Regions from separate parts of the Lactobacillus kullabergensis genome, predicted to be linked through region 2. Evidence: riboswitches for the same ligand, from Rfam matches in the RefSeq annotation. Region 2 holds a riboswitch; the other holds the start of a gene.
What was found. A riboswitch is a leader RNA that binds a small molecule or an ion and turns the genes downstream of it on or off. The one in region 2 is predicted to bind lysine.
Positions count from the first base shown of each region.

Region 1: another riboswitch for lysine. It lies ahead of lysA (diaminopimelate decarboxylase); the one in region 2 lies ahead of DKL58_RS00785 (ABC transporter substrate-binding protein/permease).

Region 1 covers NZ_CP029477.1:1,913,045-1,923,543, reverse strand. Annotated here, with positions in the region: gene DKL58_RS09040 (MFS transporter) at 1-488, shown strand, start outside; gene DKL58_RS09035 (FAD-dependent oxidoreductase) at 498-1,985, shown strand; gene DKL58_RS09030 (MFS transporter) at 2,025-3,263, shown strand; gene DKL58_RS09025 (vinyl phenol reductase) at 3,339-4,778, opposite strand; gene DKL58_RS09020 (LysR family transcriptional regulator) at 4,881-5,771, shown strand; gene dapF (diaminopimelate epimerase) at 5,973-6,959, opposite strand; gene DKL58_RS09010 (aspartate kinase) at 6,977-8,329, opposite strand; lysine riboswitch at 8,611-8,789, shown strand; gene lysA (diaminopimelate decarboxylase) at 8,874-10,187, shown strand; gene dapD (2,3,4,5-tetrahydropyridine-2,6-dicarboxylate N-acetyltransferase) at 10,197-10,499, shown strand, end outside.
Region 2 covers NZ_CP029477.1:160,052-170,550, forward strand. Annotated here, with positions in the region: gene DKL58_RS00755 (SLAP domain-containing protein) at 1-1,158, opposite strand, end outside; gene DKL58_RS00760 (replication-associated recombination protein A) at 1,319-2,641, shown strand; gene DKL58_RS00765 (hypothetical protein) at 2,790-3,101, opposite strand; gene DKL58_RS00770 (hypothetical protein) at 3,482-3,853, shown strand; gene DKL58_RS00775 (alpha/beta fold hydrolase) at 4,120-5,037, shown strand; gene DKL58_RS00780 (amino acid ABC transporter ATP-binding protein) at 5,101-5,850, opposite strand; gene DKL58_RS00785 (ABC transporter substrate-binding protein/permease) at 5,850-7,475, opposite strand; lysine riboswitch at 7,584-7,760, opposite strand; gene DKL58_RS00790 (DNA-3-methyladenine glycosylase) at 7,890-8,522, opposite strand; gene DKL58_RS00795 (DUF488 domain-containing protein) at 8,567-8,926, shown strand; gene DKL58_RS00800 (TerC family protein) at 8,921-9,700, opposite strand; gene DKL58_RS00805 (NAD-dependent protein deacylase) at 9,831-10,499, opposite strand, start outside.

The DNA.
Region 1 (10,499 bases), 270 kb from region 2:
CATTTGCTGAAGGTGTTGGATTTGGCGCAAATGTGGGTGGTTTAATTGCAACTATCATTACTGTAGCCGATTTGATTATGACTCCATTATTTGGGGTTACCAGTGATCACTTTGGTGGAAGAAAAGCATTGCCTTGGTGGCTATTTTTAACAATTTTAGCTCCAGTGTTGATGATTATTGCAAATCAAACGAGGCTGATTCCATTAGCTTTGATAGCCGCAGTACCTGCAGATGCTATTTCTGTCATTATGGGCTCAGGAGAACAAATTTTTGCTAAAGATATTTTAGGTAAAGATTTTGATGCCGGTTATTCTTATGCCAGTTCTATTACTTATGTAGTAAGTGCTTTTGCTACACCAGTTTTGAGTAATATTGCTGATGCAACACATAATTGGAATATTGTTGTTGGTATTGTTGCAATCTGTGAAGTTATAGTTCTGTTTGCAGTTGTTATTGGTGAAAAAAGAGCAGATAAATTAGCAAAATAGGAGGAGATTATGAATATGAACGAATATGATGTTATTGTTGTTGGTGCAAGTAATGCTGGCGGCATGGCAGCTTGTGCAGCTGCTGAAAAAGGTGCCAAAGTTTTAGTCATTGATAAAATGAATAGTACGGGCTTTTTATACCGTTTAAGTATTGCAGCTGTTGGAACAAAGGCGCAGAAAAAAGCAGGAATTGAAATTGACAAGTATAAGTTAATTAACTATTTGTCAGCATTTGCTCAGGATAACGTAGATCAAAAATTATTGTGGACTTGGGTTAATAATAGTGCGGAAACTGTTGATTGGCTCGAAGATAACGTTTTGAAGCCTCATGGTTCACACCTTTATGCACAGCCGGATGCTGAATATCATACTTTAATTAATACAGCTTTTCCAACTGAACATGACGTTACAAATGATAAACATGAAGATGTTTTCTATGGTAAGTGGGTCGTTGAAAAAGCTAAGGAACTTGGTGCAGAATTTTTATGGCAAACTAAGTTAGAACATTTGATTACTGAAAATGGTGTAGTCACTGGTGTGGTCGTAAAAAATACTAAAACCTCTGAAGTAAAGGAAATTAAAGCCAAAAAGGGTGTCATTATTTGTACAGGTGGTTATGGTTCAAATGAAGCCTTAATGGCAAAATGGAATCCGCTAGGCCTAAAAAAGAATGTTTACTCTGATAGTCCAAGAGATGATGGTTCAGGTCAAGTAGCTGCCTTAGAAGTTGGTGCTTGGAGGGATGAAGAACCTGCAGAAATTATTTTTGATCGTGGGTCAGTTCCAGTTGGGACTAATACAAATGAATATTATGTTAAATCTTGGGAAGATGTTGGCTATTTCTGGATGGGAAGCTATCCGTTATTAAAACTAAACTTGAATGGTGAACGTGTAGGGAATGAAAGTGCGCCGTATGAGTTTGATATGAATAGGGCAACTAAGCAGCCAGGATATTTACAAGTAGCGATTTGGAATGATGCTACAATGGATAATTTGCAAAAATTCCATACTTTGGGTTGTGCTCGCTTAAACTGGCCAGGCTTTTACAATACTGAAGAAAATAAGCAAGAAATTGCAACTAGGATTAAAGAAGGCTTTATACAAAAAGCTTCTACAATCGAAGAATTAGCTGAGAAATTGAATCTTCCGGTAGAAAATTTAAAAGCTAGCGTGGATAATTACAATAAAATGTGTGCAGAAGGTAAAGATTCCCAGTTTGGTAAAGAAGATTTCAGACTTTTACCAATTAAAGAAGGTGCCTTTTATGGAGCAGTTTATGGCGGCAGGTTGCTAGCAACACTTGATGGCTTGAGAGTTAATACTAAAATGCAAGTACTTAATAAAGCTGGCGAAGCGATTCCTCATTTGTACGCAGCTGGTAATGCCAGTGGCGGCTTTTTCTGGGGCTCATATCCAGACCATGTTCCTGGCTTAACTTGCAGCCATGCTCAGACTTTTGGCAGACTAGCCGGGCAACAAGCTGCTTGTAATAATTAATTAAACTTTTAAAAAGTTCAATAATTGTTTAGTTGAAAAATGACAAAAATAACAAAATTACAAAAAATATACCCGTGGATAATTATTATTGCTTCAGGCTTACTGATGAGTTTGCTGGAATATACCTACACGTTGTTATTTAGTCTTTTCCTAAACCCTTTAGTTCATTCGCTAAATAGTAGAATGTCAATTGTTTCACTTTATTATACGTTAATTAGTTTTTCCATTGCGGCAATGCTGCCATTAATTAATAAAATAATTGCTAAAATCAGTTTAAGTAAAATAACTTTGACAGCAATAATTGTAGGTGCAATTAGTATTTGGTATTTCTCACATATTACTAAAGTTTGGGAATTATATATTCTTGCCGTTATTGTTGGTATATGTAGTGCGACCTGTGGAACTGTTGCTCAAGGTATTGTACTCAACAATTGGTTTGTTAGTAGAAAAAATTTGGCTTTTACGATGGGCTCATTTGTTTCCACCATTTATTTGCTGATTATGACACCAGTTTTAACTTATCTAATCTCTATTGCAGGTTGGAGACAAACAATGTTCATGTTGTCTTGGTTGACATTAATTATAGGAATACCTTGCTCGTTAATAATGAAAGCCAAGCCTCAGGATGTAGGCTTAAAGCCTTATGGCTTTGATAAGTGTTTAAAAAGAAACACTAATAGTAAAACAGCAAATAATTCAAAGCAGCTGAAAAAGCTTTGGCTCTCACAACCATTTATACTCACGTTGATTTTCTTCATTGCAATTACTTTTGCTTCAAACATGAATCAGCTTTTTCCTACCTATGCGGTTAAAGTTGGTTTTGGCGCAGCAATAGGAGGTTTAATGGAAACAATTATGACCGGAATTGATATTCTAGTTACACCAGTGTTTGCTATCACTACCGAAAAATTTGGTGGAGCCAAGTCTCTGCCAGTTTGGTTATTTTTGGGTTTATGCACATTTCCTCTTCTAATTCTGGCAACAGTTAAACACGAGCCAATTTTTGCCCTAGTTAGTGCCGTTGGCGCAGACATCTTGACAGATATTTATGGGCCGGGAGAGCAGATCTTTGCAAAAGACATTTTGGGTAAAGACTTTGCGGCAGGTTATTCATGTATTAATTCTATTACTTATTTAGTCGGAGCCTTTGCAGTACCAGCAGTTAGTCTAGTTTATGAACTTTCATTAAACTGGAACATGGTTTTTATTTTAGGAATCATTTTGTTAATAATAATGCTATTAGTACTCTTTTGGGGCTATCACAAAGTAAGAATATAAGTAGAATAAAAGGGATTGTTCAGTAATCTACCGTACTGAGCAATCCCTCTTTTGTTAAATTACGTACTTTCTTGTTTATTTTGTAATGTCATCAATTGCATTTCTTGCAGAGTAGACACAGTATCCTGCGTGTGTGCCGCTAACTTCGACTCCATATGTATCACCATAAATAACGCCGGAGCCATCACTTCCGATAGCATATAAGTGCTTTATAGCTTTGCCGTTGGTATCAATAACTTCGTTTTTCAGGTTAACTTTTAGACCATCGCCAGTTGTAAAGGCTCCAACTTGCATTTCCAAAGCATAAAATGGGCCTTCTTTGACAGGTAGCAAATATTCTGCAGATTTACCGAAATCATTATCACTTCCAATTTCTGAAAAATGATTGTATCTTGCAATACTTCTTTGAAGGTTAGGGGTATTTAATTTTTCTGCTAAGTCAGATATAGTCTCACTTTTAGTTATAAAACTGAGTTTTTTGTCTAGGGCAGTTTTAATTTCTCTTTTCAAGTTGGGATAGTTAGGTAATTCATAAAATGGATGCAAATCAAGTGGAAACTGTTTATTAGTAAAATCATCAATTGTTTTTTGATCAAAAATCGCAAAAATACGATCTTGACGTAACATAGAATTCCCTTCATTGGCCCAATTTGTTACACATGCATATTCATTAACGAAACGATCGCCATTTTCGTTAACCCATAAAACTGGCTCATCACAGACAGCACTGCCTAAGTTCCAGTCAGATAGTTCGTAAGCGGGTACTTGATTAGTTTCATCATAAATTTGGCCACCAAAATTCATTGTCATTCCAGTGAAAAATTTACGTGCACCGAGTGACCAGGCCAATTTTAGACCGTCACCTGTACTTTTACCAGAATTGACAGCAACAATTTTTTGAGGATTATATTTATGAGCATGCTTCATTAGTTCTTTATTATTTAAGTAGCCTCCAGAAGCCAAAACAATATTTTTAGCTAAAACAGTCTGTTCAGACTTATCGCTAACATTAACAAGTTTAAGACTAAATTCTCCTGTTTCTGTCTGAGTTATTTCAGTGGCTTGGGTTAAAGTTTTTATCTCAATACCTTTACTTTTGATATAGGGTTCTAAGGCGTTATGAATAGCTTTATCACCATATCCTTCAAATAGATGCCATGTGGCAAAACCAGTACCCATATTAACGACACCCATGAATTTTACGCCATGTTGTTGCAGCCAAGTGACATTTTCAGCTGATTGTTCAATATACTTTTTCCAGATTAATCCATTAGCTTCATAATGAGAGTAATCTAGTTCGGTTTGGAGAATGCTTTCAGGATTAATGCTGATTCCTGCTTCTTTTTGCATCTGTGACTGGACTGCAAAAATCCCTTCAACATAGTTGCCTGTTCCACCAGTAGTATGACCCTTTTCTACAAGAAGGGTTTTCAAGTTTTTATCAGCCGCTTCAGTTGCTGCAGCAAATCCAGACAGACCACCGCCTACAATGACTACATCATAATTATCCAACATTTTAAATATCCTTTCTTTTACTCTTAAAATTAATGATAGACTGCGGGATATAGTACTGAGTTTTATAATTTGGAATAGGTTATCACTAAAAGGAATAGTAAAATGAATTTTACCCAACTTCGTTGTTTCATCACTGTCAGTGACAATTTAAGCTTCACAGTTGCAGCACGCAAACTTAATTTTTCGCAATCTGCAATTTCCAAAAATATTAATGACTTGGAAAAAGAATTAAAAACCCAACTTCTTGTTCGTAATCCACATCAAATTGCATTGACAACTGATGGTATCTATTTTTACAATGTGGCCCTCAATATTCTTAAGGAAAAGGATGCCGCAATTGCTAATATTAAAAATATTCATCAGGAAAAGTCTTTCCGTGATATCAAAATTGGGTTGGACTATTCGCCTTTTGAAAGTATCTTTCTACCAGATTTTTTAAAGGGGTTTGAACCAACAAGTTTTAATTTTATTGTTAATTATTTAGGAAACTATGTTTCTCAAATTGCTAATAATAAGATTGATATGGCACTGGTTTCCAGTGACCTTGTTAATAATGCTGTAGGAATAAGATTTGACCAATTACTTGCTGGAAAGTTTTTGCTGATGTTTAATTCTGATAACAATCTGCGATTTAAAAAAACAGTAAATTTAGCTGAACTTAAAAATTATAGAGTATTAGTTTTATTCACAGATCAAACTTATCCTAGCCTTTTTAAGCTTAACCAACTTCTATATCAAAAACTCGATAAGAAGAATGTTAAGGCAGTTGATAATTACTTTTTAATGTACAACTACGTTCTGGCTGCGGAAAGAGTAGTAGCGATTATTCCTAATTTTGCCATTAATCCTGCTCAAAAAGGTATAAGTTACCGGCAACTAAATTACTATGATGATTTTTCATATGGATTAGCGTATTCATCTCTAAGAGAAAGAGATCCGTTGATTCCAAAAATAATGGCAAATTTAAGGCAAAGTATCAAATCTGATATCTAGATATTATTCTTTAAAGAAAAAACCCAACTTAAAAAATTGGGTCTGTAATATGCTTTCAAAAGTTGTCTGTGTGCTGCTGATTTTGGTAAAAAATCATAATAAAATATTAATATATTAATTAAAATTATGACAAATTAACTATAAATATAAGTCATAAAAAACCAAACTTGTTTAAGTTTGGTTTTTAAAATATCAGCTACTTTAGTTATTATTCACAGCAATAAAATTCTGATATGCTTCATTCTCTGAAGTAGTGGTAATCTTAAAATTATTAAAATCAGGCTGCTTCTGGTGCAAGGTACTTTCTGCAACGTCAATGTAATGTGTAACTGTCGCATTTCCAATTAATTCGATCCAATAGCTATTGGCGGTGCGATGTACCTTTGTTTGGACAAATCCTCCGGGATTTGAAACAGTCAGCAATTTATCAAACAGATCCTGTGACTTGTTGGTCAAAGCGTAAATTAAGCTTGCTGCAGACATGCCAGTACCACAAGCGTTGGTAAAACCAACACCGCGCTCAAAAGTGCGAACGAAAAGGTGGCCAGAAGACAAAACTTGAGCAAAACTGACATTTACTCCATCTGGAAAATAAGGATTTTTCTGATTTAATTTTGTTCCTAAATTTGCTAACAAGTCACTTTTTAAAACATCATCTGAAACTAAACTAATCAAATGAGGATTGGGAACAGCAACTGCTGAAAAAGTTAACTTGGGTGCAAATTCAGGTACTGCTTGGTTTAATAGCTCAGAGCAATCTAAGTTAGTAAAAGGAAGATCTGCAGCTGCAAAACTGACCGGGCTGATTTCGACACTAACTGCTTTAACGTTTTGAGCCCAGTCCGGCTGACAACTGACACGCAAATCGCTTTGCATTGTTTCGACTTTGAAAGATTGCTTGTGAAATTTTTGCGCTAGATAACGGCCCACAGTCCGTAAGCCATTGCCACACATGGAAGCAAAAGAACCGTCAGCATTAATGACCTGCATTTTGCCTATGGCTTGTGAGTGCTGCGAATTGCTGACTACTAACAAGCCATCAGCTCCGTTTAATAATCCTGTGGCGGAGTTAGTTATTTGTTGGGCCAAATTAACTAATTCATTTTTAGTTAAAGGGTTTTGCAATTGGGTTTGATCTAGTAGAAAAAACGTATTCTGTGAACCGTGAACTTTTTGTAGTTGTACCATAAAAATTGCTCCTTAAATTAATTAAAAAACTTATGATAGATTTCTTTAACGGCAGCTGCTGCGTCTGCTTTTTTAGTACCCAGCATAATTGAGATCCTTGAAGCACCTTGGTTAATCATATGAATTGCAATATGCTTTTGTGCCAAAGGCAGCGTGATATTCTTCATTACCCCAATTTTGTTTTTCATTCCTTCTCCTACAACCATGATAATGGCATAGTCATCAATCCACTCTAATTGATCAGGATTAAGTGCCTGTTGAATTTCAAGACACATTTGCTGGCGGATTTGTTCATTAAATTGGCGTTTGTCAAAAATCACAGTTAAATCGTCAATTCCTGAAGGCATGTGTTCATAAGATATATTAAATTTATAAAAAATTTGTAGTAATTTAAGAGTAAAACCGACCTGTTTATTTAGCAAGTATTTATGTAAATATAATGCGGCAAAATGACCAGAACTAGCTACTCCTGTAATTGTACTTTGAGGCTGAAAATTATTTTCAGGTACGATCATTGTCCCCGGCAAATCTGGATGATTGGTATTTTTGACATTAATTGGTATTTGCCCTTCAATTGCAGGAATAATCGCTTCATCGTGAAAAACTGAAAAGCCTGCATATGACAGTTCCCGTAACTCGCGGTAGGTCATAATCTTAACGGCATGGGGATGAGCAATTATTCTAGGATCAGCAGCGTAAATAGCATCGACATCAGTGAAATTTTCATAAAGGTCAGCGTCAAGTCCCCGTGCCCAAATTGCTCCGGTAATATCAGAACCACCACGAGAAAAAGTAGCAATTAAACCGTCTTGAGTAATACCGTAAAAGCCGGGAACAATTAATAAGTCTGAAGTTTGAGCCCATTTTTGCAAATTGCTGTAGGTTTCCGGCAAAACCTCGGTGTCACTGGGATTATCAGTCACTATAAAGCCAGATTCCTTTGGGTCTAAGAAACGAGCCGGTATATGTAGACTTTGCAAAATTAAAGTCAGAAGCTGTGCATTTAGTTTTTCCCCATGCGCTTTAAAGCCTGCCATTAAAAAATCTTTACTTGGATAAGAAACTTGAGGCAGATTATATAATTCCTGCAATAGAGGCTTTAATAATTGTTCGGGTATTTTAAAATAAGCGGCAATGTCATGATACCTTGACCAAATTTTTGAAACAGTTTCACTATAATTTTGTTTATTAATTGTTTCCCGGGCATATTTTATTAATAAATCTGTTACTTTAGTGTCATTTTTATATCTTTTTCCTGGCGCTGACGTAACTACGATTTTACGAGCCGGATCAGCATTAATAATTTTTAAAACTTTTTGAAATTGTTCACCGTCCGCTAGAGAACTACCACCAAATTTTACAATTTTCATGTTAATACCTTTCACAATTAAATTTAATTTAAGTAATTAGTATTGGATTTTAACATTAAAATTTTAATCTTCAACCGAAAAAGAAAGTTGCTAATTAATAACGCTATTATTTTTCTTAAGAAAACTTTGGTAAAAATACTCTCGATAAATGCCGGTATTAATAGCATTTGTTATAACTTTAAAAAAATCAATTGTAAAAAATAATTTTGCGGATTTGAAAATCAAAAAATATTTACCAGCAAAAATGGTTGACAATCATATTAATTAATAATAATATTTTAATAAATCGAAGAGGTTGCAACCAACAAAAGTAGCTGGTGGAGTTTCTGCAAAAACTAAGAAGCCAGTCAAAGGGGCGGTTGCCGAAGCGTTAGTTATTGCGGTAATTAATTAGCTGGGACGTAATCTAACAGGTTACGGACTGTCGCAATTTTATATTCGCGGAGCGCTATCGACAAAATTGATACCAGATAATAACTTGAAGGTCTCTTTTGTTAGGCACAACAAAAGAGCCTTTTTTATTTAACAAAAGGGAGAGACTTAAATGGCTGCTAATGATTATTACCAGACTAACGCTCAAGGTCACTTGGCAATTGGTGGAGTAGATGCATTGAAATTGGCAAAAGAATTTGGTACTCCATTAGTTGTTTATGACGTACAAAAAATCAAACAGCAATTTCAGGCTTTCCAAAAGGCATTCGCAGAAGAAAGTGTAAATTATGCAATTAGTTATGCCAGTAAGGCTTTTGCTACAATTGCGATTTATCAGGTAATTAATGAACTTGGCGGACATGTTGATGTTGTTTCTGGCGGCGAATTGTATACAGCCTTAAAAGCAGGATTTCCGGCAGAAAAAATCAGTTTTCATGGTAATAATAAGACAGCAGATGAGTTATTAATGGCTGTGCAAAACCATGTCGGTGTCATTGTTTTAGATAATTTTTATGAAATTAAGTTGCTGACGCAAATTTTGCAAAAAACAAATGCTCAAGTGCAAGTAATGCTGAGGCTAACTCCAGGGGTCTCAGCACATACTCACGAGTATGATCAAACTGGTCAAGAGGACAGTAAATTTGGTTTTGATATTAGATCAGGCCAAGCCGAGCAGGCATTTTTAGAGGTAAAAGCTAATAAACAGATGGACTTGATTGGCTTGCATGCACATATCGGTTCACAAATTTTGGCAACAGCGGGTTTTAAGCTGGAAGTTGAAAAACTTATGCAACTGGTCAATAACTGGAAACAAAAATATGATTACCAGCCTCAAGTCTTAAATTTAGGTGGCGGGTTTGGCATTAGATATACCAAGCAGGACAAAGTTTTGACTGCGCAAACTTTTATCAGTCAAATAGTGCAGACAGTTAAAAAATGCATACAAGAAAGTCACTTAAAAATGCCGGCTATCTGGATAGAACCGGGTCGTTCAATTGTAGGAGAGGCTGGTTATAGCTTATATACAGTTGGTGCACGCAAAGAAGTACCGGGACTATTGCCTTACGTTACAGTAGATGGTGGTATGGGAGATAATATCAGACCGGCACTTTATCAAGCACAATATGAGGCATTATTAGCAGAAAATCCTCATGCAGAGCCTGAAGAAACTGTCAGACTGGCAGGGCGCTATTGTGAATCAGGCGATATTCTTATTAACGAACTGGCACTGCCTCAAAGTAAACCAGGTGATGTAATTGCAGTTCTGGCAACTGGAGCTTATGGCTATAGTATGGCTTCAAATTACAACCGTGTTCCACGGCCAGCCGTTGTATTTGCAGAAAATGGTCAAGCACAAGTAGTAGTTACACGTGAAACTTATGCGGATCTAATTAGCCATGATCGCTTTTATCAAACGAAAGGATAATTAATAAATATGAAAAAAATGTCGGCTGCTGAAATCATTGATTTCATTGCTAATTCAACCAAAAAAACACCAGTTAAAGTATATGTCAAAGGTGAAATGGCTAAATTGGACTGGCCTGAAGATTGCAAAATTTTTAATGAAACTCACACCGGTGTCGTTTTTGGAGATTGGCAAGTCTTGGAACCTTTTTTAGAAAAAAACGCCAAGAAGATAACATATTATCAAGTGGAAAATGTCAGTCGTAATTCTGCCATTCCATTATTGGATTTAAAAAATATTTCCGCCAGAATTGAACCGGGTGCGCTTATCCGT
Region 2 (10,499 bases):
TTTATTGTTTTTATCAAACTCTGGTTTTTTAAGGTCAGTGCCGTCGTTATTAACAAAATAGTTTCTGTCTATTCTGTAGGTTAAAAAGTGATAAAACAGTTCTGCTTTGTTTTCGCTAGGTACCCATAAGTAATAAAGACCATCAACGGTCAAGGGGTTTTGCTTACGGTTCCTGTAACTGATACCTGTTGGAGTACCGTCAAAATTATAGAATTTAGTATTTGTCGTAGTATTAGGCCTTACATAGGTGAATGTAAGTTCATCGTAACTTGATGTTGGCAAATAGTTTCTTAATTTAATGTAGTTTTGAGCAACATATTCGTTAGGATAATCGTGCAGGCGATAGATATAGCCTTCAAAGTCTTCTGCCCAAGGTTCAACCGCTAAATCAACTTTAATTTTTTGCCCCTTTTTTAGAACGTGCTTAGTAGAATCATTGGTTAATGTTTGAGTTGTCGTCTTTTTGAGAACAGTGGCATAGGTAACGCCATTATACATAAGAGGATACCCATCTATACTATCAACGTTATTTGCTCTAATATAACGATTTTTCCCTATGGCATAACAGTCTTTACCGTTAACTGTTTCTGCCTGCAGGTAATAAAAGGTTGGTTTTTGCTCAGAAACGTTAAATTTTGCAAAATAATATTTTTGCTTGGATTGAGTTTGCTTAACCTGACCCTGATAGTTAATGACTGATTTAACTGGTAGAATCTTGCCTTTTAGTTTACCGGTTTTAGTATAGATTGCAGATCTGTGATTCAAAACCAGCTTACCGGTCTTAGAGCTTTTGCCGTTAACGTTATTGACATCACCGTCATTAATATATTCTCCTTGACCAATTTTATAGTATTTTTGCCCATTAATCATTATTGTGCCGTAATAATCTAAGGAGTCGATATCAAAAGAAGAAACATAACAGAATCCATTCACATCTGCTTCAATTTTAGATAGATCTCCGTTTTTTCTTGCTTTAAGTCTTTGACCATATTGATTATATACGGGTGCGTCATTGACTAAGGTAATTCTGTTTTTAGCTAGTTTTTGTGTTTTTGGCGCAGCTTGCACTGTTTGAATATGATTTAGACTTGGCAGCAGCGGACTAATTGTTAATACGGCTGCGGCTATGCCAAGACCAAATTTCTTGAAAAATTTCATATTTTTACCTCATTATGTGTGACTTTGTACCCAATATAATTATAACTTAAACTAGTTAATAAATTTATCTCAAACAAGCGTTCGATTATTTTTGCTGGCGGACAAATGCTTGTATAATTAGGGTAGTAAGTGTTAAGAAGTAAATAAAGAAGATGTAATGATGAAGCAAGAATCATTATTTGCAAACAGTGGGCAAAATGAACCATTGGCTAACCGCGTACGTCCCCAAAATCTAGATCAGTTTGTAGGACAAGAACAGCTGCTGGGACCGGGGAAAATATTGCGGGAAATCATTGATAATGACCAGGTTTCCTCAATGATTTTTTGGGGACCACCGGGAGTCGGTAAAACGACTTTGGCTGAAATAATTGCCCGGCAGAGTCAAGCGAGCTTTTTTAATTTTAGTGCGGTTGACAGCAGCATTACTAAAATTCGCAAAATTATGAAGCAGGCTGAAGCAGAACACGAAGTGGGGCAAAAAACGCTGGTATTTGTAGATGAAATCCATCGCTTTAATAAAGCACAACAAGATGCTTTTTTACCCTATGTTGAACGTGGCAGCATCACGTTAATTGGCGCCACGACCGAAAATCCTTCCTTTGAAGTTAACTCGGCGCTGCTTTCACGCTGCAAGGTTTTTGTCTTAAAACCGCTTGAAGTCAAAGATATTATCAAGTTATTGCAAAATGCTTTGCGCAACCCTAACGGTTTTGGCAAGTTAACCGTCAAAATCAGTGAGCAGGAGATTAAAGCCATTGCAAAATTTGCCAACGGTGACGCCAGAACAGCTTTAAACACGCTGGAGATGGCAGTTTTAAACGGTCATAAAACTGGCAATACGATTGCTGTGACTATGGATAGTCTGGGACAATTAATCACGCAAAAGTCAGTCTTGTATGATAAAGACGGGGAAGAACACTACAATATTATTTCTGCTTTACATAAATCAATGCGTAACAGCGATGTAGATGCAGCAATCTATTGGTTGTCGCGGATGCTTGAAGGGGGAGAAGATCCGCTTTATATTGCACGCAGACTAGTACGCTTTGCCAGTGAAGACATTGGCTTGGCTGATACTAATGCACTAAATGTGGCGGTCAACGTCTTTCAGGCTTGTCAATTTATAGGGATGCCGGAATGTGATGTGCATTTGACAGAAGCTGTGATTTATCTGTCGCTTGCTCCGAAATCAAACGCAGTTTATAAAGCTAGATTAGCCGCTGAAGAAGATGTTAAGAAGACTATTGATGAACCAGTACCTTTGCAAATTCGCAATGCCCCGACTAAGTTAATGAAAAATTTGGGCTATGGTAAAGGTTACCAGCTCGCACATTATGCTAAAGACAAGTTAACGACAATGAAAACTATGCCACCGAGTTTAGAGGGACATGAATATTATTTGCCAACCTCGCAGGGTCATGAAGACCGCTTTAAAAAGAGATTGGAGCAGATTAAAGAATGGCACAGAGAACACGATGATTAGCGCGCAGCTTTTAAAGTCTAACCTCATTAGTTTTAATTACCGGGACACTGCTATTTGAGCATTAACTAAAAAGCGGGCAAATCACAATTTAAGTGGTTTGCCTGTTTTCGTGCTCTTTCTTTTTTGTGGCGATATTTATTTAAACTAATTATTTAACGAAAAGCATGTTGCCTGAAGCCCACATAATGTAAAAAAATAGAATAACACTAATTATTAGAGCTAATAGCCAACCTAAAACCAAACTTATAATAAAGGTAATATGTTTGTGTTGAAAAAATGTTGTCAATACTTCCGCCAAAGCTGATAGTAGAAGACCTAAGGCGCCAACGCTTAAATCAACAGATTTGAAAAACGGTAAGATTAAAACCAATAAGAATGCGCCTAATACAATAAACCATAAATATTTATAGCCATGATCTATTAGCAGTTGTTCTTTCATCGTAGTCTGGTTTTTGAACATTATTAATAGCTCCAATCATGATATTGCCAAGATTTATTATGCACAAAGCAATATTAAATTTTTCACAGATACCAACTTTTCTATGTCTCTCTGAATTTTTTTTCAGATAAAAAAGCAGTTTTAATTTAACTTAAAATTTCAGTTATACCTATGATAATAATAACTTATAGGTTAGTACATAACTATTAAGATGTAAAGCGAGTAATTAAAAATAAATTAAATTTATTGCCAAATATTATAAGAATAAGCGCAGTACTTATTATTTTTTATGATTTAATCGTAATTACTGATTATACTGTTGATTAAAATTATATTTCATTTATAATTATATAATAATTAAAATAATTTAAAAAAGAAAGATTATAGGAAATGAGATGAAAATGAAATTAGCAAGAGCTGGTTTACTATTGTTGTGTCCATTTGGAATGGCGCTTTTTTTCTCCGATAAGCCGAATTTTAACTTAATATGGTCAATTAGTGCGTTCATCATGACAATAATTGCTACAGCTTGGTTTGAAGTAAAAGAAGATACATTTATTGACCAAGTCGAAAATGATTTAATTTACTGTTTGGCATTACAAGGCGTACCTATTAGTTTTGAAACTTTATATTTGTTGAATATGACAGATGAGAAAGAAGACCACCCGTTATTGATACTCTTGATTATTGTCTTAAATTTAATCTGTGTGTTCTTACTTGACTATTTAATCAATCGAGTTAAATTTTACAAAGTTGAAGATAAAAATGATTAGAATTTAACATGATTTGAGTACCAGGCTATTAAAATGCTTGGTACTTTTTTCTAGCGTAAAGTTCGTCAGACTTTTGATATATACTGTTTCCTCAGGTCGCTCTTCAGATAGCTTTTTCTTTAGTTTAGAGTAGACTCTTTTGATAAAAATTACTTCAGTCTTGTAAATATAATTTGCAATTTACAAAGCAGAGACATTAATAATATACTTAAATAAAGTAGCAGTGTATGCATAATAACAAGTGATTATATGAATATAGGCAAAAAATGAGTAGCACATCAGTAATAGAAAACGTCATAATTAACGGCACTAAACTTTATTTTTCAATTAGTTCAAAGCAAGGCCGGAGACCAATCATTTTATATTTGCACGGTGGACCGGGAGATGCCTGCATTCCTTTGACTAAAAAGTTTAATAGTGAACTAGAAGATCACTTTATCTTTGTCAATCTGGAACAAAGAGGCAGCGGTCTGTCGTATTACAAATTCTCACCTGAAGAAAACTTATCTATTAATACCATGGTGGAAGATATTCATCAGTTTGTGCTTTATTTATTAAAACGGTTAAAACAAGATAAATTGATTATCATGGGTCATTCTTGGGGTACGGTTTTAGGACTCTATTTTATTCAAATGTATCCAGACCTGGTTACGCAATATATCGGAATTGGTCAAGTAGTTAATATGAAAAGGAATATTGACTTACAAAAAGCTTTTTTACGAACAAAAATGAAAAATACTGCCAAACTTGATCAACTTAATTTTGTACACGAACCAACTAAAGCCAGCCTGAAATTAACTAAAATGATTGTGGCTTATGGCGGCTCAATCTATGGCGCTAAAAACTACCGTAAATTAATTTGGCCGTTTATATCGGCTAAAGATTATTCTTTTAAAGACTTAATTCATCGTTTGCAGGGCTCGAAGCAGTCAATTCAATATTTCTGGGAAGAACTGATGGACGTTAATTTTGAAAATATCGTGCATTTTGCCATTCCCATTACTTTCTGTGAGGGCAGGCATGACCACCATGTGTCCTCGCAGTTAACTGCAGAATATGCTGCTAAAATTACTAGTCCGTGCAAATTGATTTGGTTTGACCATTCTGGTCATTTCCCGCAGTGGGAGGAGCCAACTAAATTTAATCAGGAAATTATTATGCTTTTAGATTCACAAGCAAACTAAAAACTGGCAATTCACATTATTAACAAGGTGAGTTTACCAGTTTTTTTGTTTAATTAGACTTTATTAGTTATTCTGAAAATTACTTAAAAACTTCGCGGTTTTTTCATTTTGCGGGTGATTGAATAATTGATCAGGTTTACCTTGTTCAGTAATTATTCCATCGCTAATGAAAAACATTTGATCAGAAATTTCTTTAGCAAATGCCATTTCGTGCGTTACGATAATCATCGTTAAACCTGTAGTGGCCAGGTTCTTCATAACGCTTAAAACTTCACCGACCATTTCTGGATCCAAAGCACTAGTAGGCTCATCAAATAACAGAATTTCAGGATCCATGCAGATAGCGCGGGCAATCGCAACCCGTTGTTGTTGTCCACCTGAAAGTTGGCTGGGACGAGCATTAACGTATTGCTCCATACCTACTTTTTTCAGATTAGCAAGTGCAATTTTACGCGCCTCGTCTTTTGACCGTTTCAATACTAATTCTTGACCTATCATACAATTAGCTAAAACGTTCTTATTTTCAAACAAGTCAAATTGTTGGAAAACCATGCCGACTTTGGCACGATAAATATTGCGATTGTAGTTTGGTGCCAAAACATTTTCACCATGAAAATCAACTTCACCAGCAGTAGGTTCTTCAAGCAGGTTGATACAGCGCAAAGTAGTTGATTTACCGCCACCTGAAGGACCGATAATGGTGGCAATTTCACCTTTATTAATGTCAAAAGAGATATCTTTTAACACTTGGTGTTCACCAAATGTTTTCTTGATGTGCTTTAAACTTAAAATAGTTTCGTTTGATTCAGTCATTAGTTCTTAGCCTCCATGTCTTTTGGTGTGCCAACTTGAACTTGGTTTGCCATTAAGTTGTAATTCTTGCTTCCTTGGAGGTGTTTTTCAATTAAATTGAAAATTCTCGTAATGGTAAAGGTCAAGATGAGGTAGATAGCAGAAATTGTCAAATAAGTTGGGAAGAACTTAAATGTCTGACTCGCAATCGTTGAACCGACGAAGAACAACTCGGATACTGAGATGATACTCAAAACTGAGGTATCTTTGATGTTAACAATAAATTCGTTAGTAATTGAAGGCAAGCAGTTCTTGATTGCCTGTGGCAAAATAATATGCCACATTCTTTGATTATGAGTCATTCCCAACGCGCTGGCTGCTTCAAATTGACCTTCGGGTGTAGAAATAATTCCTCCCCGAATAATTTCGGCTAAATATGCTCCAGTGTTAATGGAAACAATGATTAGTGCGGCGACCGTTCTGTCAATGTTCAGGTGCCAGAATTGGGCAATACCATAGTAAATAACAGCAGCTTGAACCATCATTGGCGTACCCCGGAAAATTTCAATATAAACTGAAAGCAACCAGTTGACAAACTTGAGCAGCCATCTTTTACCACCGGTTGTTGGTGTAGGAATAGTTCTCACAATACCAACGGCCAATCCAATAAAGAAGCCTGCTATGGTACCTACAGAAGCCAGAAGAAGCGTCATGCCGATACCATTTAAGATCATGCCGCCATATTGGCGCCACATAGATACTAACCAAGGTTCTGACTTAGCCTTTTTACCTTTTTTATCATTATCAGTTTTAGGCTGCTGCTTAACAGCTTCAGTCATTAACCTAACCCTTTTTGCTTGAGGAATAGCAGCTAAAATTTGGTTGACACTCTTGAGCAGCGCCTTGTTAGGTTTGGCAATTCCGATTGAGGTAACAGATTCTTCCTTAGTAGCGTGAAAACCAGCCATTTTGCTGACAGGAATTGACTTAATGTCAGGGTCAACCATCTTAAAGGAAGTTGATTCAGTGTCTTCGGCAACATAGCCGTCAATGGTACCTGAAATTAAACTTTGCCGCATTGCCGCAAAATCACGCATAGCCGGTTGTCTCTTAGCACCTTTTAACTGCTTGATTAAATCATAGTGGAAAGTACCTTGCTGCGCTGTTAATTTGGCACCCTTAAAGTCGGTCAGCTTTTTAGCGTTGGCATATCTGCTGTTAATCTTGGTAATTACCACAAAAGTACTGTTTCTATATGGCTTAGAGAAATTAATGGCCTTTTCACGTTCAGCTGTTGGGCTCATCCCAGCGATAATCAAATCAGCTTTGCCACTGGTCAAAGCGGGGAGTAAACCATCCCATTCGGTCTTAACAACTTCTACTTTTCTATGTAATTTTTGACCAATAATTTTGGCAATTTTAACGTCATAGCCATTGGCGTATTCTTTCGACCCTTCAATTGGCACAGCACCATTGGCATTATTAGTCTGTGTCCAATTGTACGGCTGATAATTAGCTTCCATGGCGACTTTTAGCGTACCATCGTCCTTTTTGGCGTTAACTTCATTTAGACTAAAATTAGCCCCAATGCCCAAACAAGTGAATAAGGCAACTAAGGTAGCCAACCACTTAAATCTTGACTTCATTTTGAAAACCTCCACAAAATATGTTTCAAATAAAGCCAATACAATAAAAGCGTAAATAAAAACCTCGCTGTTACACAAAACAACGAGGTTATAATCTATTTTTTAAACAAATCATATAGCGCTCCCCGGGGACTAACCGGGACAGTCTGCAAAATATTCTCTTGCAGCCCAACAAGAAGATTGAAACGAACAACATTCTTGTTTCGGCGGTAATTCTTACGCTAATCTTCAAAGTGTTCGCTCACTCAGATTAGTTTCGTAACGACCGCGACCTCTATTGCATTGGAAATTATTTAACTTAGAAAAATAATAGGCTATTAAGAGTAACTTGTCAATAATTTTATTTAAAAAATATTTTATAATTATCTCATTTATTATCTTTTACTATTTTAAAAGGGCACGGTGATCCTGCTCTCACTGCCAGCCATTATCCTTTTGATAAGCACTTTTTTTCATTCTGGAAACATAGGGATTACCTGCTGTATAATAACGTAATTTTTTATTGGCCCATTCTAATTCGGATTGACTCACGCCAATTCTGGCACTGGTTTTAATTTCCTTAGCCCACTTTTTATGATTATCATCTAAATCAATTTTAAATGGAGAGTCAGATAAGAGGTGTAAATTCCACTTTTTACTGTGAATACCAAAAGCCTGCATCATTTTCGCAGGACCATTAGTTAAAAGCACCCCATTTTTGCCGGCACGATTTTTAATCATCTGCTCTATGCCCCAGACTGGTTCGATGGCTCTAATTAAAACTCCTTGCGGCTCATTATATTCTTGTGTTGCGACATCGAAAAAGAAATACTGTCTTTGGGCGTAAATGTAGATAGTTCCACCTTTACGATAAAGGCCCTCATTAGCCGGGCTGCGATGACCGCCATAAGAATGTGCTGCCCGGTCTTTAACGCCTAAGTAAGCTTCAGCCTCTACAATATAGCCACCCATTATATTCTGGCCATCATTATATGTTAATGGTCTGCCAATCAAATCTTTAGTAATGGCAGCAGTTGATTTATTAGAGAAATAAGTTGAATAATTCATTTTTTCTTCCGTGTAGTAAACTTAAACTAAAAGGAGATATTACAATGACAAAGATAAAATTAGTACGCATTTACGAACATGAGCAGCCTGCTGGCTACCGCATTTTAGTTGATCGTCTGTGGCCACGAGGCAAAAGCAAAAAAGATGCTAATTTGGATGAGTGGGTCAAAGAAATTGGTCCCAGCACCGAATTGCGTAAGTGGTTCAATCACGATGATACTAAATATCCTGAGTTTAGGCAAAAGTACGTTGCTGAATTAGAACACAATCCTGTGACTGCCAATTTTGTCGCTCAGGTTAAAGCTGAGCTTGCAAAACAAGATGTCCTTTTTCTTTATGGTGCAAAGAATAAAGAGCACAACCAGGCAGTTGTGCTCAAAGAATACGTTGAACAAAGATTATAGTTTCCGTCTTTTCTTTTTTGCTCGTATAAAATGAAAAGCAATAGTTAAGAGAAGAATACCGAACACAATAAAGGCAAAAGTTGTATTAGGCAGTTCGTAATGTAGCGGTGGTAAAGACAATAAAAGTTTAAGAGCAATGATAGCAATTAAAACGTAAGCCATCGGTTGCAGTTCAGGAATAATGTCCATCAATTTGATTATGATTTCGGCAACACCGCGCATACATAAGATACCAATCATGCCACCAATTAATACTACTACCGGATTATTGGAAACCGCTAGGGCAGCTAAAACTGAATCAATTGAAAATACGATATCCATTGCTTCAATTGAAATAACGGTCCGCCAGAAAAGCGACAAAAAATGTTTGCCCTTTTTGGAAGCATGGTTGGGACTTTTTTCAGTTGTAATTTTTGTGTTGACTGCTCTTTTTTGGGGATGCTTTTGCTCGTAAAAAAACTTGAACGATAAATAGAAAAGATAGAGACTTCCTGCTAATTTAATTTCCCAAAAATTGATCAGATAAGTACCAATGCCAATCACAATGAAGCGAAAAATGTATGCGCCCCAAAGACCATAGAATAATGACTTTTCCTGTTGTTTCTTGTCAGGCAAAATCTTGGTTTGAGCTGCCAAAACAACTGCATTATCAACAGAAAGCAAGCATTCCATTAGAATCAGGGTTAAGATGACGAGCCAATCTTTGCCACTGGTCAGTACGTGAATCCAATTACTTCCACTGAAAAAGGGAGCATACATTTTAAAAATTGCCATTTAATTAAAAGCTCTTTTCTAGTCCAGATTTATTTTTGATTACTGTGTCGTATTTTAGCACAAGTGATTTATAGCATCCGGGTAAAAAAGTAATTCTGCTGGTTTAAAGGGCTTTCTTTTTAAAAACTAGTTAAAGCTGTTTAAAAACATTTAGTGCATCCGCAATAATAGAGGAAATGCCTTCTGCCGGGATGGCAGTTTTATTAATTGCCCAAACTTTCGCTCCAGCTTGCCTGTAAGATAAAAGCTGAGCAAAAGGATATACCACAAAACTGGTGCCTGAAATAATTACGAGGTCAGAATTTTGCATTGCATTGACAGATTTGGCTAAACTGTCTCCGTTAATGGCTTCACCATATAAAACAATTCCTGGTCTGATAATGCCACCACAATTTTCATGACGGTAAGATTTAGCATATTCAGCGTATGAAACTGGTTTATGGCACTTAGTGCAGTAAATATTATAAAGACAGCCATGAAATTCGGTCACGTGTTTATTGCCGGCTTTGGTATCCAAGCCATCAACATTTTGTGTAATTAGATCGCCTTTTTCGTTGCAAATCTCGGCAATTTTCTGGTGTATTTCATTTGGCTTGGCTTCAGGGAAATACATATTATCCATCACAAATTTGTAGAAGAATTCTGGTCGCTGATAAAGTGTTTCCTCACTTAAAATCGTTTCCGGACTTTCAGAGACGCCATCATAAATACCGTTTTTAGAGCGATAATCAGGAATACCAGAATGAGTTGAAACTCCGGCACCAGTCAGAAAAGTAATGTGGCGTGCCTGATCAATATC